DNA from 3 places in the Paenarthrobacter ilicis genome. Region 2 is predicted to be linked to each of the others. Evidence: riboswitches for the same ligand, from Rfam matches in the RefSeq annotation. Region 2 holds a riboswitch; each other region holds the start of a gene.

Region 1 (8,012 bases), 830 kb from region 2:
TTCCACATGTTGTCCGTTTACTGACGGACAGCGTCCATTCCCGTCAGCCCGGCGGACAGCTCCCAGAGTTTCTTCGCGTCCTCCCGGTCCACCGCGTGGGCGTCCACGCCCTGGTACCGCGCCAGTGGAGATTCCTTATCCGTAGGGTTGGCGATGTCGCAGTCCTCGCAGTAGACGCCGCCCTTGCCGTCCAGCGCCGGTGACGTGGCTGCCCACACTGACGTCGCCGCGCCTTGCACCGGGGTCTTGAACCCCTCACGGACGTTCCCCTCCTGGTCCATCCACCCGGCCGCCACCATTTCTTCCTTTGGCAGGTGGCGCTGCAACTCGGTCATGATTCCGCCGGGATGCACGGCAAAAGCGCGGACGCCATGCTCACGGCCCAGGCGGTCCAGCTCCACCGCAAAGAGGGCATTGGCGGTTTTGGCCTGGCCGTAGGCGCGCCACTTGTCGTAGCCGCTGTCAAAGTTGATGTCATCAAAGCGGATCGGCGAGAGCTTGTGGCCCGTTGAGGACAGCGAAACCACGCGGGCGCTCCCCGAGGCAACCAAGGCGGGCCATAAAGCGTTCACCAGCGTGTAGTGGCCCAGGTGGTTGGTGGCGAACTGCGCTTCCCACCCCGGCCCCACCCGGCTTTCCGGGCTGGCCATGATGGCTGCGTTGTTGATCAGGATGTCCAGCGACCCGTGCCCGGAAAGAGAGAGCGCAGAAAGGTAGCGGGACGCAAAGCCCTTGACGCTCTCCTGGTCTGCCAGGTCCATCTCTTCCACCGCGACGTTGGAGAGTCCTTCAGCGGCCAGCACTTCCCTGGCGCGCTCCGGCCGACGGGCGGGGACGGTGACCTCCGCGCCGGCGGACACCAAGGCCCGGACGGTTTCCAGCCCGAGTCCTGAATAGCCTCCGGTGACAATGGCTGTCCGCCCGGAGAGATCAATTCCTTCGATGACCTCCATGGCGGTGGAACCGTGACCGAAGCCGGACTCCAACGGGTGTTGCTGCGTGACTGTTTGTTCTTCGCTCATGGTTGAGCTTGACAGAAAAAAGTACTCCCGGGCAACGAATCAGTAAACGGGCTTGTCCGGCTCAACGTCCCGGACCCAGGCGAGGATACCGCCGTCGAGATGCCTGACCCTCGTATATCCGGCCTTCCGGGCCGCATCCAGAACGGCAGCGGACCGCGTACCGGCCTTGCAATGGAACACAATGTCCTTGTCCTGGGGCAGGGTTGCCCAGGATTCACCGGACAGGATCCTGCCTTGGGGGATCAGCACGGACCCCTCAATGCTGACGATGCTGTGCTCGCCCGATTCCCGGACGTCCACCAGCTCGAAGTCCCGCTGTCCCAGCCCGCGCTCCCGGAGCATGTCCGCCAGCTCCGTGGCTGTCACGGTGTGGGCTTGGTCTGTTTCCTGCACGGGAGCGATGCCACAAAAGGCTTCGTAGTCGGTCAATTCCGTCACGGGCGTGGCCTCAGGGTCCTTTGACACCTTGATTTCACGCCAGCTTCCGCCCAGGGCATCAAAAAGTGCCACCCTGCCCAGGAGGGAACGCCCGACGCCAGTAATCAGCTTCACTGCCTCCGTCACCATCAGCGATCCCACAGCGGCGCAGAGCATGCCGAAGACGCCGCCCTCACCGCACGACGGCACGGAGCCGGCGGGTGGGGCCTCGGGGTACAGATCCCGGTACGTGGGACCGTGATCTGCCCAAAATACGCTGACTTGGCCATCGAACCGGAAAATCGAGCCCCACACATAGGGCTTTCCCAGAATCGCCGCGGCATCGTTCACCAGGTATCTGGTAGCAAAGTTGTCTGCGCCGTCGAGGATGAGATCGTACTGGGCAAAGAGTTCCAGGGCGTTGGAAGCATCCAAGCGGACATTGTGGGTCACCACGGAGACCAAAGGGTTCAGATCGGCAATGGCCCGGCGTGCCGACTCGATCTTGGGGGTGCCTACGTCCGCGACTCCGTGGATGACCTGGCGTTGCAGGTTGCTGAGGTCAACATCGTCGTCGTCGACGATTCCCAATGTCCCCACGCCTGCGGCTGCAAGGTACAGGAGGGCCGGTGAACCAAGTCCGCCGGCGCCGATGACCAGCACCTTGGCGTTCTTCAGCCTGCGCTGGCCCACGGCGCCGATTTCGGGAATGATGAGGTGCCGGGAATACCGTTCCACTTCCGCCGGTGTAAGGTCCGGGGCGGGTTCCACCAGGGGTGGCAGGACAGCGGGCGCGGCGGTGCGGGCAGCAACAATTGAGGCCATACCCCAATGTATGCCCGCAGATACCGCCCGGTCATATTACCCACCGGTAGAGTGGTCATAACTGCAAAGGAAAGGCGGCAGACTGTGGCTGACGGCACACGGGCAAACGATGGAGCACCCGCGAAGCAGGAACGGACAAGTTCACCCCGATCGCCCAGGCTGCCAAGGGATGAACGCCGCGCACAGTTGCTGTCAGCAGCACTGGAAGTTTTTGTGTCCAACGGCTTCCACGGAGCAGCCATGGATGAAATTGCCGAGACTGCCCGTGTCAGCAAACCGGTGCTTTACCAGCACTTCCCCTCCAAGCGTGAGCTCTACATGGCACTGCTGGACAGCCACCTGGCCACCCTCACTGAGCTGATGCTCAGCGCCTTGAACTCCACTTCGGACAACAAGGAACGCGTCCAGGCCGTCATGCGCGCCTACTTCCGGTTCATCGCCGACGACGACCAGGCGCACCGCCTGGTATTCGAATCCGATCTCATCAATGATCCCGACGTGAGCTCCCGGCTGGAGACGTTCAACAAAACCTTTGCGGACGCCGTCGCGCACGTCATTGCAGAGGACACCAAGCTGCCTCCCCTGGAAGCGCAGCTTCTGGGCCGCGGCCTGGCAGGAATGGCCCAGGTCAGCGCGCGGTACTGGCTCGAAACAGACGGAAACCTTGACCTCGATGTGGCCAGCGATCTGATCTATCGTTTAGCTTGGCGCGGAATCAGTCGATTCCCTAAAGAGTCCTAGGCTACAAATAGAGGACTGACTTAACACTTGATTGGCTTGGAGGCCTTGCTGTGGAAGTAAAGATCGGCATTCAGAACGTCGGCCGCGAAATTGTGCTTGAATCCGCTTTGGATGCTGAAGCTGTGGCCAACATCGTGGCAGAAGCCGTGTCAAAGGGCTCTGAGCTTCGCCTGACGGATGAAAAGGGCCGGCAGATCATTGTTCCCGGCAGTGTCCTGGGGTACGTGGAGATCGGTGCTGAAGAAGTCCGCCGCGTAGGCTTCGGCGCTCTCTAGCCCCACCCGTCCAACCCGGTTCCGTTCAGCTGCCAAGGAGTCTCAATGCTTTCACTCGTCGTTGTGGTTTTGGCAACGGTTGCCACCGGGTTCATGGTGTGGGCCAACGATAAACGGCACACCACCTACGGCGTGGCACTGCCTGCCGGCGTCTCGGCGGGAGTCGGCGCCCTCAGCTGGATTGCGTTCATCAGCGCCGGGCTGGGCTATCAGCCAGGCGCCACCTGGATTCCGTGGGTTCTGCCCATCGTGATCGGCACCGCGGCTGCGGCCGCCGTCGTGGTTTTCTGTGGGCGGGTCCGCACCAAGCAAGACATTGAGGCAATGACCAGGGCTTTGAGCCTCTGACGAACAAAGAAGAATGGCCATCACCTCAGGGTGATGGCCATTCTTCTTTAAGGGCACATGTCTTCTTTAAGGGCACATGCGCTTAAAGGAACTCCGCCCGGCCCTCCATTGCAGAGGAAGCCAATGCGTGCTCGCGGCGCGGGATGCGGCCGGCCAACTTGGCCAGGCGCCCGGCGGTCACCGCGTGCTTGAAAGCTTCGCCCATGCGGATGGGGTCCTGCGCCCTTGTTACCGCAGTGGCCAGCAGGACCGCATCACAGCCGAGCTCCATGGCCAGGGCAGCATCGGACGCCGTTCCGATCCCGGCGTCCAGAACAACCGGCACCGAGGCCCGGGACACGATCAATTCGATGTTATGCGGATTCAGTATTCCCAGTCCGGTCCCAATGGGCGCACCCAGGGGCATGACGGCGGTGGCGCCCAGGTTCTCCAGCCTCAACGCCAGGACGGGGTCGTCGTTGGTGTAAGCGAAAACCTTGAAGCCGCGGTTCACCAGCTGCTCCGTGGCATCCACGAGTTCCACGGCATCGGGAAGGAGGGTTTGCTCGTCCGCGATGACCTCCAGCTTCACCCAGTCAGTCTCCAGCGCTTCGCGGGCCAACTCCGCCGTCATCACGGCGTCCTTTGCCGTGAAACATCCGGCGGTGTTGGGCAGCACCCGGATGTTGTGGTCCATCAGGAGTTGAAAGAGCGAGCCCGTCTCCGCCGGTGAGTAGCGGCGCATGGCAACTGTGGTCAGCTCCGTCCCGGAGGCCAGCAAGGCCGCACCCAACCCGTCAAGGCTGGGCGCTCCCCCGGTCCCCATGATCAAACGGGAGCCCAAAATGACGCCGTCTATCTCCAGGGCATCAGTGATGACGTTCGACTGTGTGGTGGTCATGCGGTCAGCCTCCTTGGACTGCTGTAACGAGTTCCAGTTCGTCGCCGTCGGCGAGCGCGGTGGCTGCCCACTGGCTGCGGGGCACCACCTCGGAATTGCGGGCGACGGCGACACCCAGTTTTCCGCCGTCGGTGGCCTGGCCGCGGTGGTCAAGGACCCGGCCAGTTACGGAGCTGACCAAGGTGCTGACTGACGACTCGGGCTCCACGGCGCGGAGTTCGCCATTGAGTGTGATGTTCATGCTGTTTCCTTGCCTCGCAGGTGGTGGTGATTCAGGGTGTCGTTGAAACGGTCGGGACGGAAAAGTGACCAGCGGGGATCGTCATGGCCTTCCATCAAGCCACACGTGATCTTCGCGGCCACGGGTGTGAGCAGGACTCCGTGCCGGAAGAAGCCGGTGGCGATCAGGAGTCCGCGGACGTATCCGCCGGGGCTTCCGATCCGTCCCAGCAGTGGTGCGTTGTCCGGAGTTCCGGGCCGGGCGCGTGCCGTGGCCTCCAGGAGTTCAAGTTCGGCCACCGCGGGGACCAGCGCCTGGGCGTCGCGCAGAAGCTGGTAGACGCCGCCTGCTGAAACGGCGTTGGATGAGGCGGACAACCCGTCCTCCCGTTGGGTGGCGCCAATGACCACTGTGCCGTCGTCCCTGGGGACGATGTAAACGGGCACACCCCGGACGAGTCCACGGACGGTGGAGGTCACCAGGGGCCGTAAGTGCTCTGGCACGCGCAGCCTGAGGATATCCCCGTAGACGGGACGCAGCGGAAGAGCCAGGCCGGACGGCAGCCCCTGCAAGGACGCTGCACCCAGGCCGTTGGCCACCACTGTTTCCGCTGCGTGGACCACGGTCCCGGAGCCGAGCTCCACCCCTGCTACCCGGGAATGGTCCCACAGGAGCCGGACTGCGGTGTCGGCAACGGAGAATCCTGCCGCTGCCTCCTCCACCCAACTGGCATCAGACGTTGAGTGCGCGGAGAGGATCTTCATCAGGCGGGCGGCCAACTGCCGGGGATCCACGTGGTGGTCCGCCGGAATTTCGAAGGCGCTGGAGATTCCAGGGCTGAGCAATGGCTCACGCGTTCTTGCTTCCCGCAGGCCCAGAGGTTCAACGCCCAGTCCTGCCGCCACCTGAACCAAGCGCAAATCCGCGAGCGCACGGCGGTCTGCGGCGTCGGCTCCCACGGCGAGGGTGGGCGTCGTGCGGTATCCGGTGGCACCCCCGATGCTGTTGATGAAGCCCGGCCACAGCCTTGATGATTCCACCATGAGGTCCAGGAGGTCTTCCTCCTGGTAGTGCAGCTCGCTGACGGGTGCCAGCATCCCCGCAGCTGCGAAGGTGGCGCCGGAGGCCGGTGCGGGGTCGATGAGAACTACGGAGCGGCCGAGCCGCCTGGCCTCGTGAGCTATGCCCAGGCCAATAATGCCGCCGCCGATCACGGCGACGTCAGCCCGAAGGGTTGTCCTGGTTGGTGCGTGGCGGGAGTCTGCCATGTTTCCTTCCCTACGCCGGTACTAGCCGGATCAGGTCAAGCGGTCGGCGCTGAAGCCCTCTCAGCCGGTGGGTCATATGACGGACGTCCCGGCTCCCGCAGTACCCGCCCAGTTTAGAGGAACTACTCTGGTGTGCATGACCCGGACTGACTCCCTTGATACCGCCCGCCTGTACCTGTGCACTGATGCCCGTTCCCGCCAAGGGGATTTCGAAGCCTTTGCCGATGCCGCCTACGCGGGTGGCGTGGACATCATCCAACTGCGCGACAAGTCCTTGGAAGCGGCGGAAGAACTGGAACTGTTGAAGGTCCTCAAGGGCGTTGCGGAACGGCACGGGAAGCTGTGGGCCGTCAACGACCGGGCCGATGTTGCCAGTGTTTCCGGGGCTCCGGTGTTCCATGTGGGGCAAAAGGACCTGCCCCTGCAGGTGGCCCGGACCCTCCTGCCGTCCACGGCGTTGGTGGGGCTTTCCACGCACACCCCGGAGCAGGTCAACGACGCCATTGCCGCTTCACCGGGAGAGGGCGGGCTGGACTATTTCTGCGTTGGACCGGTGTGGGCCACGCCCACCAAACCGGGCCGCGCAGCCGTTGGCACAGACCTGGTCACATATGCAGCGGAAGCCATGAAGAGAGCTGGGGAGACAACAGACGGCGCAGTAAAGCTGCCGTGGTTTGCCATAGGCGGCATCGACCTGGACAACGTGGAACAGGTGGTGAAAGCCGGGGCCAGCCGGATTGTGGTGGTCCGTGCCATCACCGAGGCACCGGATCCGACGGCGGCAGCCAGGGCCTTGGTGGAAGCGCTCGACGCGGCGGGGTACCGGGACTAACCGGCGAAACCGGGCTACCCTGACTTTCGTGTCACATCATCGGATCACACCCAATGTCCAGGACCCTTCGGACCAGCTCGGAGCCGCACTTGCTGCGCTCCGGACCGAATTGGAGTTGCCCGGTGGGTATCCGGCGGACGCCGTCGGTGAAGCCCGCAAAGCCGTCGAATCGCGCGCACTTCCGGACCGTGACCTGAGGGACGTTCCGTTCGTCACGATCGATCCTGCAACATCCACGGATCTGGACCAGGCCGTTCACATTGAACGGGCCGGCCAAGGGTACAAGGTCCTCTACGCCATCGCGGATGTCCCCGCCTTCGTGGTGCCCGGCGGCGCGCTGGACGCCGAAACCCGCCGGCGCGGCCAAACATTCTATGCGCCGGACAGCCGCATACCCCTGCATCCGGAGATCATCAGCGAGAACGCCGGAAGCCTGCTCCCCGAACAGGATTGCGGGGCGTTCGTCTGGGATTTCGCCCTTGATGGCGCCGGGGAAGTGCAGACAGTCTCGGTGGCCCGGGCCACCGTGCGCAGCCGCGCCAAGTTGAGCTACAAGGGGGCCCAACAGCAGATCGACGACGGCAACGCGCCCCCGGTGCTGGCGCTCCTGAAGGAAGTCGGGCTGAAGCGCGTTGAGTTGGAACGGCTCCGGGGCGGGGCCAGCCTGAACATGCCCGAGCAGGAGATCGTCCAGTCAACGGATGGAGGCGGCTACAGGATTGAGGCTGCCCCGTCCTTGCCCGTGGAGGATTGGAATGCCCAGATCTCGCTGATGACGGGGATGGCCGCCGCATCCATGATGCTGGAAGGCAAGGTGGGCATCCTCCGCACCATGCCCGCACCGGATGAAAACTCCCTCAGGCACTTCAAACGGCAGACCGTGGCCCTCGGCAAACCGTGGGACGGCAAGGTGACGTACGGCGAATACCTGCGGACCCTTGATGCCGCGGACCCAAAGCAGTTGGCCATCCTCCATTCTGCGGGCACGCTGTTCCGCGGTGCGGGGTACACCCCGTTCGACGGCGAAGTTCCCGAAGTTGTCATCCAGGCAGCCATTGGAGCGCCCTACGCCCACACCACGGCCCCGCTGCGACGGCTGATTGACAGGTTTGTCCTGGTGATCTGCGAAGCTTTGTGCAACAAACGGGAAATTCCGGCGTGGGCCCGCGAGGCCCTTCCCACGC
Region 2 (8,012 bases):
GCACTTCGCCCACACCGGGCACACCGCGTGGGCCATCACCAACGCCATGGCCGACTACCAGGACCTCTTCAACGAACAATTGCGCAGGGTCCAGGACTCCGCGGGTGAACGCGTGGAGGCGCGGGGAGGAACAGGCTGGGAGACCGTCGTCGTCAGCCATCACACTATCCGCGTCCGCCATGGTGACGACGTCCCCGTGGAGGTGATCAAGACACCGCGGGGTCCGGTCATTTCCAGGACGCCCGACGGCGGCGCCTTGAGTCTGCGCTTCCCGGCGGCGGTGGAGGGGCGTTTGGGTTTTGAGTCGCTCCTGCCGTTGTTGCGGAGCCGGAACGTGGATGACGTCGAGGCAGCTTTGGGGGCTTGGGTTGAGCCGGTGAACAGCGTGATCGCCGGGGATTCGAGTGGTTCGGTCCGGCACCTGGTGGCCGGCCTGGTTCCTGCGCGCAATCCGGAGAACCGTCGCCTGCCCGTCCCGGCCTGGGAGCCGGCATACTCGGGGAAGCCTGCGCCCTCGAGGAATCAGGAGTACGTGCCCCTCGCATCTGCCACGGTGAACGGGTTTGCGGTCAGTGCCAACGATCGGGCGTCCGGGGGCGGCGACGCAATCGCCATGGAGTTCGCACCGGCCCACCGCGCACTTCGGATCCGGACCCTGCTTGAGGCTGCCGAAGGACCCGTTGGTGTGGAGACCATGCAGGCCATCCACATGGACACCGGGCTGGGACCATGGCCGCTGTTCCGGTCCCTGGCGGCCAACACCGCACCGGGCATCCTGTCCCCCGCAGCATCAGCCCTGCGGACCGAACTGCTGGCCTGGGACGGCCGGATGGATGCCGGCAGCCAACAGGCGTCAGCCTTCGCTGCCTGGAGGGGCGCGTTGGTGCAGCGGTTTGCTGCACACCCGGCACTGGCGGGGCTGGACCGGCCCACCGGGTACCCGTCGCTCTTTGGCCCGTGGCTGTCCGTGGCATCCAGGGTGGGTTTCGCATTGGAGACGCTGCTGCAGCGGGGCCAAGAGGTGGGGATCAACGTCCAGGAGGAGGTGGTCGCTGCTTTGGAGGCTGCCGCCGGAACAGCTGCCCCTGCGCGATGGGGCGAACGGCATCAGCTGCTCCCCATCCATGACCTTCCAGTACCACTGGCCAGCGCAGCGCCAACCGCATCCCTCAGCGGAGACACCGGTTGCGTGCTCTGCACCGAAAGCCTTCCCGGAGTGGACGACCGCAACTTCCGGGGCCCCGTGGCCCGCTACGTCTGGGACCTGGCTGACCGTGCCAACAGCCGCTGGATCGTTCCTTTCGGCGCCGCAGGGACGCCAGGGGACAAGCATTTTACCGATCAGTTGCCGCTCTGGACCACCGGCCAACTGATCCCTGTGATGACCGACTGGTCCCGGTTAACCAAAGCCTGACCACCCGCCCCCCGGAAAGAACCTGAAGGAAACATGAACACCACAGCACCGGACTTCTCTGTCCGCACACCCGTTTACTCCGATGAGCTGGAGGGCTGGGGTTCCCTGCGGCTTGTGCCCTTGGATCCAAGCCAGGACATCCACTTTCTCTACGAGTGGGTCACCCAGCCCCGGGCCAAGTTCTGGGGGATGACCGGACACACCCGCGAACACGTCCAGGAAATCTACGAGTTCCTGGACTCCCTGGAAACCCACCACGCCTTCCTGGTGGTCCTCGATGGCGAGCCGCTGGCCCTGTTCCAAACGTACGAGCCACTGCACGACCCCGTGGGCGAGGCCTACCCCGCGCGGGAAGAAGACATAGGGATGCACCTGCTGCTGGCTCCGGCCACGCGTCCCATTCCGCACTTCACGCCGCGGCTTGCAACCTCGCTCATCAAGTACATGTTCTCCCTGCCCGGCAAGGACAGGATTGTGGTGGAGCCCGATTCCCGCAACGCCAAAGCGCTCCGCCGTTTGGAAGCCACCTGCTTCGAGTTCGGGCCCATCATCCAGCTCGCGGACAAGGAAGCCCAGCTGGGATTCCTGACCCGTGCGGGGTTCGACGAAGTCCAGGACAAGCAGGATGAGGTTCAGGCAAAGCAATAAGGCCAATGCCGGGGCCTACCGCCAGACGAAGCTCCAGGTCCCGGCACCCACTGCGGTCAGCACGGCACCCGCGGCAATGACCACCCCGCCCAGCAGCACCCACGCATCCAGGAATGAGTACGTCGATTCGCGCGCCCAGGTCCGCTGACCAGCGCCAAAACCGCGTGCCTCCATGGTCACCGCCAGCCGCGACGCCCGGCGAACAGCTTGGACCAGCAATCCGAAGCTCTGCCCCAGCGTTGCTTTGATCCGTTGCAAGGGCCCGCCGTGGGACCCGACGCCCCGGGCCCTCCGCGCCATGCCGATCGTCTGCCATTCGTCAGCCATGAGGCCCACAAGGCGCATCGCCGCCAGGGATCCCAGCACAAACCGGTGCGGCAATTTGGCCTTCTGGGCCAGCGCGTCGGCCAGGTCCGTGGGATCCGTACAGGTCATCAGGAGGATGGCCGGAAGGGCAATCGCCAAACCGCGCAGCATGAAACCCAGCCCCAGCTGAAGGGAACCTTCGCTGATGGACCAGAGCCCGACGTCGAGCAGTACAGCACCGCTGTCAGCTGCCACGATCGCTGTACTCCAGCCACCGATGGCTGCCGCGATGATCAGCGGCCAGGCCCGCTGCCACAAGAGCCGCAACGTCAATCCGGCCAGTGGGAACAGGGCCAGCTCCGCCACCAGCGCCGTGGACGCGGACACCCAGTCAATGGAAAGTGCCAGCACCAGGGAGATCAGGAAAACCGCCGCGAACTTGGCCAGGGGGTTGGCTCGGGTCAGGAGGGCGTGGTTACCCCGCAGGTTCAAGGCATCCCTCATGCCGCACCTGCTTCCTGGGGTGTTGCTTCAGTGAGCCGCAGGGGTCCCAGCCGCAATTCGGTTCCGCCCAGCACCGCGCTGAACTCCTGATCGTGGGTTACGGACACCACGGACGTTCCGGCATCCAGCAACTCGGACAGAAAGGACGCCAGCTCGGCCCAAGTGTTGGCGTCCTGGCCGAACGTCGGCTCGTCCAACACCAGAACCTTCGGGTGGGCAGCCAGCACCGTGGCGACGCTTAGGCGACGCTTTTCGCCGCCGGACAGGGTGTACGGGTTGGCATCCACCAAGTGGGTGAGCCTCAGCCGTTCCAGCAATTCGTCCACGCGCTCCTGGCCATGGCCAAGATGCCTGGGTCCGAACATCAACTCGTCCAGCACTTTGCCGGTGACAAACTGGTGCTCCGGCTCCTGGAACACCGTTCCGATCCGTGGGATCAGCTGTTTCGCCTTCCACGCATACGGGTCAATTCCGGCGCCCGCGGACAGCTCGACGGCGGCACTCACCGTGCCGGATACGGGTGCCAGCAGGCCGGCCAACGTCAGCGCGAACGTCGATTTTCCCGCACCGTTGGGACCCGTGATGGTGAGGGCACGCCCTTCCCGGACCTGGGCACTGATGCCGGCTTGAACCGGAACCGGAGGAATGGTCTTGAAACCCTTGCGGCGTGGTTTCTCCCTGGACACCGCGAGATCCTGGGTTGCCAGGAGGAGCGGCGCCGTGACGGATTCATTGCTGCGGGCACGGGTCGTGGGGACGTACCCCGGAACCCACACCCCGGCGGACATCAGCATGGTCCGGGCTTCGGTCAGCACCTGTTCAGGCGGACCGTCCAGCAACACACCGCCGCCCTGGGCACCCGGCTGCAGGACAACAATCCTGTCCACCAGGTCCTTCCACACGGAGACCCTGTGCTCCACCACAACCAGCGTGGCACCGGTCTTGTCCAGGCAACGGGCCACCGCGTCACGGACTTCCAGAACCCCGGCCGGATCCAGGTTGGCCGTGGGCTCGTCCAGCAGGAGGAGTCCTGGACGCATCGCCAAAATGCCGGCGAGCGCCAGCCGCTGCTTCTGCCCTCCGGAGAGTGCCGCCGTCGGGTGATCCAGGGCCACACCGACGCCGGCTGCGGTACGCAACCCGACGTCGTCGAGCGCTTCGTGCACGCGGGCCCAGATTTCGTCCCGTGGAACGGCGAGGTTCTCGGCGCCGAACGCGACGTCGTCGCCAACGCGGGAGAGCACCACCTGCGTCTCGGGGTCCTGCTGCATGAGGCCGGCGCGGCCCCTCTGCCCGCGCGGCGCCCCGCCGTCGATCAGCAGTGTGCCGGTTTCGTCGGAATCGTCTTCTTCGTCCCCCAGTACCCCGGCCAGGGCATGCAGGAGCGTGGACTTGCCGGCACCGGAGGGGCCCAGCAACAGGACGCGCTCCCCCGGTTCGATGCGCAGATCCAGGCCGTGGATGGCAGGCTGGGACCGGCCGGAGTGCCGCCATCCCCAGCCCTCGGCGGCGATGGCGGCAGGCCGTGCAGGGTTACCGCTGGTGGTGGTGTCGCGCATCAGCGGAAGGCTGGCTCCGTCGCGGCCTTGCGCGAGGCAAAGGAGCTGAGCACACCCGTGGTGGCCAGTCCCCTGGTGGCCAGCCAGGACAGTCCGCCAGCAATGATCGCGCCGGACACCGTGGTGAAGGTGATGTAGGTGAGCTTGTCGATTGCCTCGTAGGCGATGTTCCAACCCCAAGGAAGGAAGGAATCGTTGAGGCCGCAGAAGAGCCCGGCACCGGCACCGGCCAGCAGGGATGTGGGCAGGTTGAACTTCTTGTAGCGGAACGCCGCGAAGATCAATTCGGCGCCCAGGCCCTGCAGGATTCCCGAGATGAGGACCGTGGTGCCGTACTGGGAGCCCATGATCAGCTCACCTGTAGCTGCCACGGCCTCGCAGAACAGCGCCGCGCCGGGCTTGCGGATAATGAGCATGCCCAGCACTGCGGGAATCATCCAACCACCGGCAAGCAAGCCGGTCAGCGGCGGATACGTGGCGTTCAGGGGAATGGAAACAAGCGCTGCACCCTGGGACCAGGCCCAGAAAATCACGCCGCCGGCGATCGCGATCAAGGCCGCCACCACAATGTCTACTACACGCCAGTTATAACTGGTCTTCTTCACGCTTACCGTGGTCATCTTCTGCCTCCTGAGGTTACAGGAGGGGAAAGTGCTCCCCGGATCGCAACTGCCTGCGCAGCCCTGATCCGGACACTCTGAGAAGCTCGACTCCCTTGCGCCGGTACTAACCGGATCAGGTTCGAGGGTCTGCGGCTGTCCGCACTCTCAGCGCCCTCGCGTCACCTGCATCGCTGCAAGGTCCGACGGCGGCGCTCCCCTGTCGTTATGAATCTTGCCCTTGTGGGCGGGTTCAGTTTACACCTGACGGGGTTTCAGGGGTCATGGGGTTGGTCATAAATCCGTTGCGAGGCCCGCTCTACGCGCTATTCACGCCGCGTGGAGCGCAGAGCAGGCCTCACAACGCACCTGAGAGAATGGCCTCATGACAGACCTTGCCGATTCCCAGCCCGCAGCGGCCGAGCCGCGCCTGGCCGCCAGCGTGATCCTGCTCCGCGACGCCAACCATGGACTGGAAGCCTTCGTCCAGCACAGGGTGAACACCATGGACTTCGCCCCGGGCATGGTGGTTTTTCCCGGCGGGCGGGTTGATCCGGCGGACAGTTCCGGGTGGGATTATCCGGCGGACCTCCTGAAGCGTCACGCCGCGGACTGGCAGGAGACTTCACTCAACGCAGATCCTGGGCAGGCGGATGTCAGCGCCGGCACCGTGTTGGCAGCCGCCATCAGGGAGGTCCAGGAAGAGTCGGGGCTCACCATCGAGCCGGAGGATCTGCGCCCTTGGGCCAACTGGATCACTCCGGTGGACATGCCCAAGAGGTTCGATACCTTCTTCTATGTGGCAAGGCCGTTGTCCAGCCACCAACCGCAGCACCAAACCACTGAGGCGTGGCAGTCACTGTGGATGCCTGTGGCGGGGATCCTGGAAGCGGAGGCCACTGGATCGCTGAAGATGATGCCACCCACGTATTACCTGCTGAAGGAAATTGCAGGCTTCAGCAGCGTGGATGCAGTGTGGTCCGCCCAGCACTCCGTAGCGCCTGTCCTGGGACCGCCGGGTTCCCTGGCTGCTTTCCTTAAGGAGCGCGAAAACCGGGAGTAGCGCGGCGGGGCTTGCTGGTACGGCTAGGCTTGGGTCATGAATCTCTTCTTCAAGCTGATCGGTGCCGGAGTGAGCCTCGGAGCAGGCTTCGTTGGAACCAAACTCGTCAATAAAGGGTGGGAAAAAGCCACTGGCAACAAGCCGCCCATGGGCAACGATGACATGGAATCGAGCCTGCGCTCCGCGCTGACGTTCGCTTTGATTTCTGCCATCGTCAGCTCGCTGATCCAGGTGCTCGCCAGCAGGGGCACCCAGCGCGCGATTTCCCGTTTCTCCAAGTCACAGGACATCGTCTAAGAAACACAACGCGGGGTCATTCAGGGCCCATCCCAGCAGTTGGGATGGGCCCTGAATGACCCCGCGTTGTCCTTAAACGTCAGAGTGAGGCTCTTGCCCGGCAGCTGCCCTCTGGACGACGGCTTCCAAGTCATCCTTGGTGAGCATTTCGCGGTGCCCGTGCTTGGTGCGGTAGGCCGAGCGCCCCACCATATGGGCGGACACCGGCGCCGTGAGCAACTGGAAGATCCACGCCACCACCAGGACCGGCCACACCCACCAGGTCCGCATCTGGAGCCCTATTGCGGACAACATCAGGAACAAACCCAGCACCTGCGGCTTGGTGGCGGCGTGCATGCGGCTCATCAGGTCCGGGAAGCGCAGCAAACCCACGGCCGCACCCAGGCTCATGAGAGCTCCCACCACCAGAAAAACAGCGGTGACCACGTCAATAACAACATCGATTCCGGTGGCGTCAGGACTCATTGTTCTGTTCCCTCCGCTCGGCCACAAAGCGGGCAACGGTCACTGATCCGATGAAACCAATCACGGCCAACGCCACCAGCAGCATCAGGTTGTTGAGGTGCCGGTTCACGGCCATGTCCACAGCCAGTGCCGCGCCGAGGATGGCCAGCAGAACATCGGATGCCAGCACGCGGTCCAGCAGGGACGGGCCAATGGCGATCCGCACAATGGCGCCGGCAGCGGCCAAACCCAGGATCACCGCCGTCGCGATCAGAACAAAGTCCTTCACAGCGTTGCCCCTTCCGTGCCCGCAGGGGCTTCTTTTCCGAGTTCCTCTACTTCTTGATGGGTGCCCATGATGCGGATCAATCCTGCCTCAATGCGTTGCACTTCCTGACGGATCTCCTCGATGTCAGCTTCCGTGTAGATGTTCAGCGCGTGAAGGTACAGGGTGGACGTTGACCGGTCCACTTCCACCACCAGCGAACCAGGGATCAGCGAGATGACGTGGCCGGTGGCCGTCACCATCAGATCGGAGCGGCTGCGCAACGGAACCGCGACGACGGCGCTGCGCACCTTTGGTCCTTTGACGGTGGCCAGGTACAGCACCAGGAAGCTCGCTGCCACCACTTTGCCCAGGAACATCATGGCGAAAGCGAAAGCCCGAAGGACGTTGAACCTGCCGCTGAGTTCAACGGGAGGGAGGTAGAAGAACTTGGCCACCATTACGGCAATGATCGCGCCGAACAGGAGGTTTCCCGGGCTGAAGTCCCGCCACAGGGCACCCCACACGATCACCAACCAGATGAGCAGCGGAAGTTCTGTACGGAACGAGATCGGCTTGCGGCTCATTTGGCACCCCCTGTCTGCACCGGCGGCGGAACCTGGACGGAGTCGCCAAGGACCGAGTGGATATAGGCTGACCGGTCCAACATGATCTCCGCGGAACCGTCGGACATGTGGAAGAGCGGGCCGGCAAAGACGGTCAGTGCAACGCCGAACACCACCAACGCAGCGGTTGAGCCCACCATGGTCCGCGGCAGCACGCCCACGTTTTTGGTGGCCAGCAGGGCAGGATCCGGATACTCGGCGTCTTCAGGTTTACGCCAGAAGGCCCTGTTCCACACACGGGCTATGGCAAGCAGGGTCAACAGGCTGGTGACTACTCCGCCCACCAC
Region 3 (8,012 bases), 1.3 Mb from region 2:
GCCCGGTGGTTCCATGACCGGAATCTCCCGTAAGCTTCCCGACGTCGAACGCAACCGCCTCAAGCGCATCCTCAAGGATCGTTTGCCGGAAAACGCGGGCGTCATTGTCCGCACCGCTGCGGAAGGCGCTTCCGAGGAAGAGCTGACCCACGACATCAACCGTTTGCGCGCCCAGTGGGAAGGCATTGAGGGACAGGTTTCCTCTACCAAGATCCTGGCTCCGGAACTGCTCTACGGGGAACCGGACCTCACCATCAAGGTTGTCCGTGACGTTTTCAATGAGGACTTCTCCAAGCTGATCGTTTCCGGTGACGACGCCTGGGACACCATTGAGGCCTATGTCACCTACGTTGCTCCCGACCTTGTTGGCCGCCTCGAAAAGTGGACCAAGGACCAGGACATCTTCTCTGCGTGGCGGATTGACGAGCAGATCCACAAGGCACTGGAACGCAAGGTGTTCCTGCCGTCCGGTGGTTCGCTGGTCATCGACCGCACCGAAGCCATGACGGTTGTTGACGTCAACACGGGCAAGTTCACCGGCAGCGGCGGCAACCTCGAGGAAACTGTTACCAAGAACAACCTTGAAGCAGCCGAGGAAGTAGTCCGTCAGCTGCGCCTGCGCGACATCGGCGGAATCATCGTTATCGACTTCATCGACATGGTCCTGGAGTCCAACCGCGATCTGGTCCTCCGGCGCATGGTGGAATGCCTGGGCCGTGACCGCACCAAGCACCAGGTGGCAGAGGTAACGTCCCTGGGCCTTGTCCAAATGACGCGCAAGCGTATGGGCACAGGGCTCCTTGAGGTCTTCGGCGAGCAGTGCGAGCACTGTGCAGGACGCGGTGTGGTCACCCATGACGAGCCCGTTGAACACCGCAGGGCCAACACGCCTACTGCCGACTCACACCGTCCCCACAGCGAGACGCAGCAACAGCAGCAGCAGCCTGCGGCCCGCACGGAACGCAAGCGTCGGCGCGGCAAGGGCGGCGGGCAACCCGGCGCTGAAACCGCTGCTCCTGTGAACGCCCAGCCTGCCGTCCAGCCTGCGCCGTCCGCGCCGGTTGAGCCTCAGGATCCGGCGCGCCAAGCCAAGGCCGAGGCAACCCGGGCTGCGTTGGCATCAATTGCAGCTGCCGCCCACGCCGCGCATCTCCACGATGACGAACTGCACCGCTCCGAGGAACTTGCCCGCACGGAACAGCCTGCTCCCGCGGCTCCGGCCGATACCCACGGCGGGGAACCGGCAGCCCATGAAGAGGCTGCCCGGGAAGACGCCGTCCGGGAATCGCGCTCCATGCCGGTTCTTCGGTTCGGTGGCGAAGAGGTTGCCCTCCCCATGGGTGAACACCATGAGGAACCAGCTGCCAAGCCCGCTATGAGCCTTGACCTGTTGGCTGAGGCGTTCTCCCACCTGGGAGCGGCTCCAGAGCCGGCAACGGCACCGAAGGCCAGTGAGGCGCAGCCGACCACGGCTGCTCCGGCCTCAGCTGCCGCGCCCGCAACTGCGACAGCCGACCCGGCCACGGCGTCGAAGAGTCGTCGTGGGCGCCGCAACCGCAGCGCCAGCCGCGCGCAGGGCGCAGCCAACGAAACCAGCGTGCAACACCACGAAGCGGCCCCGGCAGCACAGGGCACCTCACACGAGGCCAAGGCTCCGGCTGCACAGGCGGTGAAGGCTCCTGCGCAGGAACCGATCATCCTGGGCGTTGGGGTACCGGCATCAGAGCTCTGATCTTCAGGCGCTGAGGCGTCGTCTCAGATACACAAACAGGGGACCCCCGGAGGCTTAGGCCGCCGGGGGTCCTTTGTGTTTCCACAAGTAAGGGCGGGCGGGACCGGGGGAGTCATATCCAGGTGCGAAGGCGAAGCGGTTGTTCCCGGATGGCTGTTCACGGCTAGGCTGTGTGACTGACACGGGGTGCCGGGCGAGAGGTCCGGCTGAGATCCAAACCCGTTGAACCTGTCCGGTTAGCACCGGCGAAGGGATGTCCTCATGACCACATTGCCGTCTACCATTGCACCCCACTCCGCTCCGGAAACCCGGGGCTCTTCCGTTTACCCTGTGGCCGCTCGACGACGGCCCGTCCCCAGGGTGCTGAGCATCGCCGGTTCGGATCCCTCTGGAGGAGCGGGTATCCAGGCCGACCTGAAGAGCATTGCCGCTCACGGTGGCTATGGAATGGCCGCCATCACGGCGCTGACAGTCCAGAACACCCAAGGTGTTACAGCCCTCCACATCCCACCTGCAGGGTTCCTGCGCCAGCAGTTGGATGCCATCAGCGGCGACATCGGCATCGACGCCGTCAAGATCGGAATGCTGGGCGAGGCTGCCGTCATTGAGGAGGTCCGCGGCTGGCTCCAAACGGTGCGCCCCGCCGTCGTGGTCCTTGATCCTGTGATGGTTGCTACCAGCGGAGACCGTCTCCTGCGGGAGTCCGCCGAGCGGGCTTTGCGGACTTTGCTGCCACTTGCGGACCTCATCACTCCCAACATTCCGGAACTTGCCATGCTGCTGGGTGAGGACGAGGCCTCCGAATGGCAGGCCGCGTTGGACCAGGGCAAGCGCCTGGCCGCTGAATACGGCACCACAGTGCTGGTCAAAGGTGGTCACCTGTCGGGAGCCGGCTGCCCAGATGCGCTGGTTAACACCAGCGGGCTCCTGAGCAAGGACGTCATCGAGGTGTCCGGGCCGCGGGTGGACACCACAAACAGCCACGGAACAGGGTGTTCCCTGTCTTCGGCACTGGCAACGGTCCAAGCGTCCACCGGCGATTGGGAAGCATCCCTTCGGGAGGTGAAGCCGTGGCTTGTCAAAGCCCTTGAACAATCGGATCTCTTGGAGGCGGGGCGGGGAAGTGGCCCTATCCACCATTTCCACCACCTGCGCGGGACGAAGAACCAGGAGAGCTTCGCCACAATCATGTGGGCCCAGGCTGCCCGGGAACTGGAAGCCATCCATGATCTCAGCTTCATCAGGGAGCTGCAGACGGGGGATCTGGCGGAATCACGCTTCAACTACTACCTTGCGCAGGACGCGATCTACCTCAATGGATATTCACGGGTCCTGGCACGTGCCAGTGCTCTGGCGCCCACCGAAGAAGAGCAATTGTTCTGGGCACAGGGCGCCAGGACCTGCCTGGACGTCGAATCGGCCCTCCACCGCGACTGGCTCAGCACCCGTGACGTCCCCTCCGGAACCGGGCCGGTGACCAAGGCCTACGTGGACCACTTGCTGGCGGCGTCGACGGCGGGCAGTTACGCCGTGGTGGTTGCGGCTGTCCTCCCGTGCTATTGGCTCTACGCGGAAGTCGGGCAGCGGCTGCATGAGTCCTATCTCGAGGCGGGGGCGCCGGATGGCCACCCGTACGCCGCGTGGCTCCGCACCTACGCGGACCCGGACTTTGCCGCGGCCACCAGGACTGCCATCGCCTTCACTGAGGAAGCCGCGGCCAATGCTTCTGAACGTGAGCGGGCAGCAATGCTGGAAGCGTTCAGCGACTCCTGCCGCTACGAGACCGCCTTCTTTGATGCACCCCGGCACCACGCCTGAAAAGCGTGGTCGGGTAAATCCCGTGCCTCGCGGCGCGCGTCGATCCCGCGAACCCCGGCAAATACCTGTAGGCTGTATGGGCACGGTGCCGGGAGAGTCCGTTTCATCTGGTGGCGCAAGTCACTTGGTAGCCTCCGGACCCGGCCTCATTTGCGACCGAAGGTCAAACTAGCGTAATCTTGATCTTCGGTGCTTACGCCAACACTTGGGTTATGCCCCGTGGAATCGTTCATGGGATGACTCGCGGACTTCGAACCAGAAGTCCACGGCGTTGAGGCACAGCGAGAACCAAACCCGATTCCGGCTCAGGTTCAGCACGCAAATTTAGTAATAGACGTCGAGAGAAGTGAGTACCCAAGTGGTGTACGCGATTGTCCGCGCAGGCGGCCGCCAAGAAAAAGTTTCCGTTGGAGACTACGTAACGCTTAACCGCGTCCCCGGTGGAGCCGGCAGCACTCTTGAGCTGCCCGCCTTGCTCCTGGTTGACGGCGACAAGGTCACCTCCGCAGCAGCGGAACTGGCCAACGTCAAGGTAACGGCTGAGATCCTTGAGGACCTCCGTGGCCCCAAGATCGTCATCCAGAAGTTCAAGAACAAGACCGGTTACCGTAAGCGTCAGGGTCACCGTCAGGAACTGACCAAGATCAAGATCACCAGCATCGCGTAACTTTCGTTACCGCTGTTCAGGTTTTTTCGGTTTCCCCAGAAATTTTGAAGGCAGGCATTTCACATGGCACACAAAAAAGGCGCGAGCTCCACTCGCAACGGTCGTGACTCCAACGCTCAGTACCTTGGCGTCAAGCGCTTCGGCGGTCAGGTAGTCTCCGCAGGCGAAATCATCGTTCGCCAGCGTGGCACCCACTTCCACCCCGGTGCAGGCGTTGGCCGCGGTGGCGACGACACCCTGTTCGCCCTGCAGGCCGGTGCGGTTGAGTTTGGTACTCGCCGCGGCCGTCGCGTAGTGAACATCGTTGCTGCTGCAGCTGCAGAGTAACAACAAGTTCTGAACCGGTGGAGCGGGCCAAACGGCCCGCTCCACCGTTCTTTTAACCGCATTACAATCGACTGGGACGCCTAAGGGCGTTTTGGAGATGCAACAGCGCTGGCAACAGCAATAGAGGAGATCCACGTGGCTAGCTTTGTAGACCGGGTAGTACTGCACGTATCCGGCGGAACCGGCGGCCACGGATGTGTCTCCGTCAAGCGCGAGAAGTTCAAGCCGCTCGGCGGTCCCGACGGTGGCAACGGTGGCAACGGCGGCGACGTCATACTCCGGGTGTCCTCCCAGACCACGACGCTGCTGGATTACCACCACGCGCCGCACCGCCACGCCACCAATGGCGGTCCCGGCATGGGTGACTGGCGCGGGGGAAAGAACGGCGAAACCCTGATTCTTCCGGTACCCGACGGCACCGTGGTGAAAACCAAGGATGGCCAACTTCTTGCCGACCTGGTTGGAGAAGGCGCGGAGTACATTGCCGCAGCCGGCGGCCAGGGCGGTTTGGGAAATGCTTCGTTGTCATCCCAGAAGCGTCGCGCTCCCGGTTTTGCCCTGCTGGGCATCGAGGGCGAATCCAGCGACATTGTCCTGGAGCTCAAGTCCATTGCTGACATCGCCTTGGTCGGATTCCCTTCAGCGGGCAAATCAAGCCTTATTGCCGCGATGTCCGCTGCCCGCCCCAAAATTGCGGACTACCCCTTCACCACCCTCATTCCCAACCTGGGCGTCGTCCAGGCCGGCGACATCCGCTTTACCATCGCCGACGTCCCCGGACTCATCGAGGGCGCCAGCGACGGCAAGGGCCTGGGGCACAACTTCCTCCGTCACGTGGAACGCTGCGCTGCTTTGGTGCACGTTTTGGACTGCGGAACGTTGGAAGCCGACCGCGATCCCCTGTCCGATCTGGCCATCATTGAAGCTGAGCTGGACAAGTACGCCGTGGACATGAGCTACGCCGGCGTGGACGGCGAAGTGGTTCCCCTGAACCAACGGCCCAAGCTGGTTGTCCTGAACAAGGTGGATCTGCCCGACGGCAAGGACATGGCGGAGTTTGTCCGCCCCGACCTTGAAGAGCGTGGCTACCGCGTCTTCGAAGTCTCGGCCACCAGCCACGAGGGCCTGCGCCAGCTTGGATTTGCCATGGCCGAAATCGTCAAGGCTGCACGTGACGCAGTGGCAACTGCGCCTCCCAAGGTGGCACCGCCGGTGCTGCGTCCGCGCGCTGTCAACGAGTCCGGCTTCAAGATCCGCCGCGAGGAAAAGAACCTGGAGCCGTTGTTCCGCGTTCTGGGCGAAAAGCCGGTGCGCTGGGTCAAGCAGACCGATTTCACCAACGAAGAAGCCATTGGCTACCTTGCCGACCGCCTGGCAAAACTGGGTGTGGAAAATGAGCTGTTCAAGGTGGGTGCCAAGCCCGGCGATACCGTGGTCATCGGCGAGGACGATGGCGTGGTGTTCGATTGGGAGCCCACCATGATGGCCGGCGCAGAGCTTCTTGCCACCCCCAGGGGTACGGACATCCGTGTTGCCGACATCGGCGACCGGCCCACACGTACGCAGAAGCGTGAAGAGCAGATCGAGCGACGTGAAGCGAAAGCTGCTGCACGCGCCGAGCTTGAAGCCGAGCGCAAGGCGGGCATCTGGACGGAGTCCGTCAATGGCCGGCGTGCCCAGGCTCAGAAGGAAAGCACTGTGGACGCCGGTGATGACGACTAGTACTGCTGACGTTCCGGAAACTGCAGAGGCACGTGAGCGGCATGCTCTGACCTCTGCCAAACGGATAGTAGTCAAGGTTGGCTCGTCGTCGCTGACCAGCATCAAGGGTGGAATTTCCGAGAAATCCCTTGCCCGCCTGGTGGACGCACTGGCTGAGAAGCGCAATGCAGGTACCGAGATCATCCTGGTTTCCTCCGGAGCCATCGCGGCGGGCCTGGCTCCCTTGGGCCTTGCCAAACGGCCCAGGGATCTGGCAACGCAGCAAGCTGCGGCCAGCGTGGGTCAGGGCCTCCTGATGGCCCGGTACACCCAGGCCTTCAGCGCCCACGGCGTCACAGTGAGCCAAGTACTGCTCACTGCCGATGACCTCATGCGGCGCACCCAGCACACCAACGCCTTCAGGGCTTTGGACCGCCTGCTGAACCTTGGAGTGGTTCCCGTCGTCAATGAGAACGACACCGTGGCCACCCACGAGATCAGGTTCGGCGACAACGACAGGCTTGCTGCTTTGGTGGCACACCTGGTCCGCGCAGACGCGCTGGTGCTGCTGTCCGACGTTGACGCCCTGTACGACGGTCCGCCGTCGCAGGGTGCCACGCGGATTCCCCTGGTCCGCGGGCCTGAGGACCTGGCCGATGTGACCATTGGCAAGGCAGGCAAGGCCGGCGTCGGTACCGGGGGAATGACCACCAAGGTGGAGGCGGCGTCCATCGCCGCAGGTTCCGGTATCCATGCGCTGGTCACGTCCACCGCAAATGCCGCAGCTGCCTTGGCAGGTCAGGACGTGGGAACCTGGTTCGCCGTCAACGGCAACCGCAAGCCGGTCCGCCTTTTGTGGTTGGCCCACCTTGCCACCGTCCAAGGACGCCTGGTGCTCGACGACGGCGCGGTGAACGCCGTGCGCCACCGGCATCGCTCGCTCCTTCCAGCAGGGATATCGGAAATCAGTGGTGACTTCGAAGCCGGCGATCCGGTGGAAGTGGTGGCACTCGATGGCACAGTGGTAGCACGGGGCCTGGTGAATTACTCCTCGGAGGAGCTTCCGCGCATGTTGGGGAGAACCACGCAGGAGTTGGGCCAAACGCTGGGCCGTGGCTATGACCGGGAAGTTGTTCATGTTGACGACTTGGTGCTGGTCTGAACGTCCCGCTCAACTAAACTTGGAGCATGACTGAAGCGCTGACACCTGACGCCCCCGTGATCTCGGACGTTTCCGGTACTGCCGGCCAGACGCCGGCGACCCCAGCGGCCGGCAGTGTCCCGTTGTCGCCCGAGGACGTCCAGGCTGCCGTGCACTCGATTGCCGACCGTTCCCGGAAGGCCGCCCGACGTATGGGACAGGCAAACCGTGCTTGGAAGGACCGCGCCTTGCGCGCCATCGGCTCGGCCCTCCTGGAGAACCGGACCCACGTTCTGGAAGCCAATGCCAAGGACGTCGCTGCCGGCCGTGCCAACGGAACGTCCGTTGCCTTGCTTGACCGGTTGACCCTGACACCGGCACGCATCGATGGCCTCGTGGCTGCCTTGGAAAACCTCGCTGGACTGCCGGATCCTGTGGGCAACGTGGTCCGCGGACAGACGCTGCCCAATGGTTTGCGGCTCCGCCAGGTCAACGTGCCCATGGGAGTAGTGGCCGCCATCTACGAGGCCCGTCCCAACGTGACCGTGGACATCGCCGGGCTTGCGCTCAAGAGCGGCAACGCTGTGATTCTTCGTGGTGGTTCCGCCGCTGCGCACACCAACGCA

What was found. Region 2 has a riboswitch for thiamine pyrophosphate ahead of JOE60_RS16050 (ECF transporter S component). Riboswitches for the same ligand answer to the same signal wherever they lie in the genome.
Region 1: it holds a riboswitch for thiamine pyrophosphate, as region 2 does, so the genes downstream of both, thiO (glycine oxidase ThiO) here and JOE60_RS16050 (ECF transporter S component) in region 2, are expected to answer to the same signal.
Region 3: it holds a riboswitch for thiamine pyrophosphate, as region 2 does, so the genes downstream of both, thiD (bifunctional hydroxymethylpyrimidine kinase/phosphomethylpyrimidine kinase) here and JOE60_RS16050 (ECF transporter S component) in region 2, are expected to answer to the same signal.

The regions. Positions count from the first base shown of each region.
Region 1 covers NZ_JAFBCD010000001.1:2,681,841-2,689,852, forward strand. The annotation lists gene JOE60_RS12185 (SDR family NAD(P)-dependent oxidoreductase) at 18-1,022, opposite strand; gene moeB (molybdopterin-synthase adenylyltransferase MoeB) at 1,062-2,264, opposite strand; gene JOE60_RS12195 (TetR/AcrR family transcriptional regulator) at 2,271-3,005, shown strand; gene JOE60_RS12200 (DUF3107 domain-containing protein) at 3,056-3,280, shown strand; gene JOE60_RS12205 (hypothetical protein) at 3,326-3,628, shown strand; gene JOE60_RS12210 (thiazole synthase) at 3,711-4,508, opposite strand; gene thiS (sulfur carrier protein ThiS) at 4,513-4,749, opposite strand; gene thiO (glycine oxidase ThiO) at 4,746-5,996, opposite strand; TPP riboswitch at 5,987-6,105, opposite strand; gene thiE (thiamine phosphate synthase) at 6,133-6,828, shown strand; gene JOE60_RS12230 (RNB domain-containing ribonuclease) at 6,857-8,012, shown strand, end outside.
Region 2 covers NZ_JAFBCD010000001.1:3,509,175-3,517,186, forward strand. The annotation lists gene JOE60_RS16030 (penicillin acylase family protein) at 1-1,414, shown strand, start outside; gene JOE60_RS16035 (GNAT family N-acetyltransferase) at 1,448-2,062, shown strand; gene JOE60_RS16040 (energy-coupling factor transporter transmembrane component T family protein) at 2,078-2,872, opposite strand; gene JOE60_RS16045 (ABC transporter ATP-binding protein) at 2,869-4,431, opposite strand; gene JOE60_RS16050 (ECF transporter S component) at 4,431-5,051, opposite strand; TPP riboswitch at 5,126-5,262, opposite strand; gene JOE60_RS16055 (NUDIX hydrolase) at 5,416-6,093, shown strand; gene JOE60_RS16060 (DUF4235 domain-containing protein) at 6,130-6,390, shown strand; gene mnhG (monovalent cation/H(+) antiporter subunit G) at 6,463-6,855, opposite strand; gene JOE60_RS16070 (MrpF/PhaF family protein) at 6,845-7,123, opposite strand; gene JOE60_RS16075 (Na+/H+ antiporter subunit E) at 7,120-7,686, opposite strand; gene JOE60_RS16080 (Na+/H+ antiporter subunit D) at 7,683-8,012, opposite strand, start outside.
Region 3 covers NZ_JAFBCD010000001.1:2,257,518-2,265,529, reverse strand. The annotation lists gene JOE60_RS10315 (ribonuclease E/G) at 1-1,732, shown strand, start outside; TPP riboswitch at 1,905-2,003, shown strand; gene thiD (bifunctional hydroxymethylpyrimidine kinase/phosphomethylpyrimidine kinase) at 1,994-3,550, shown strand; gene rplU (50S ribosomal protein L21) at 3,909-4,217, shown strand; gene rpmA (50S ribosomal protein L27) at 4,281-4,544, shown strand; gene obgE (GTPase ObgE) at 4,680-6,266, shown strand; gene proB (glutamate 5-kinase) at 6,256-7,407, shown strand; gene JOE60_RS10285 (glutamate-5-semialdehyde dehydrogenase) at 7,434-8,012, shown strand, end outside.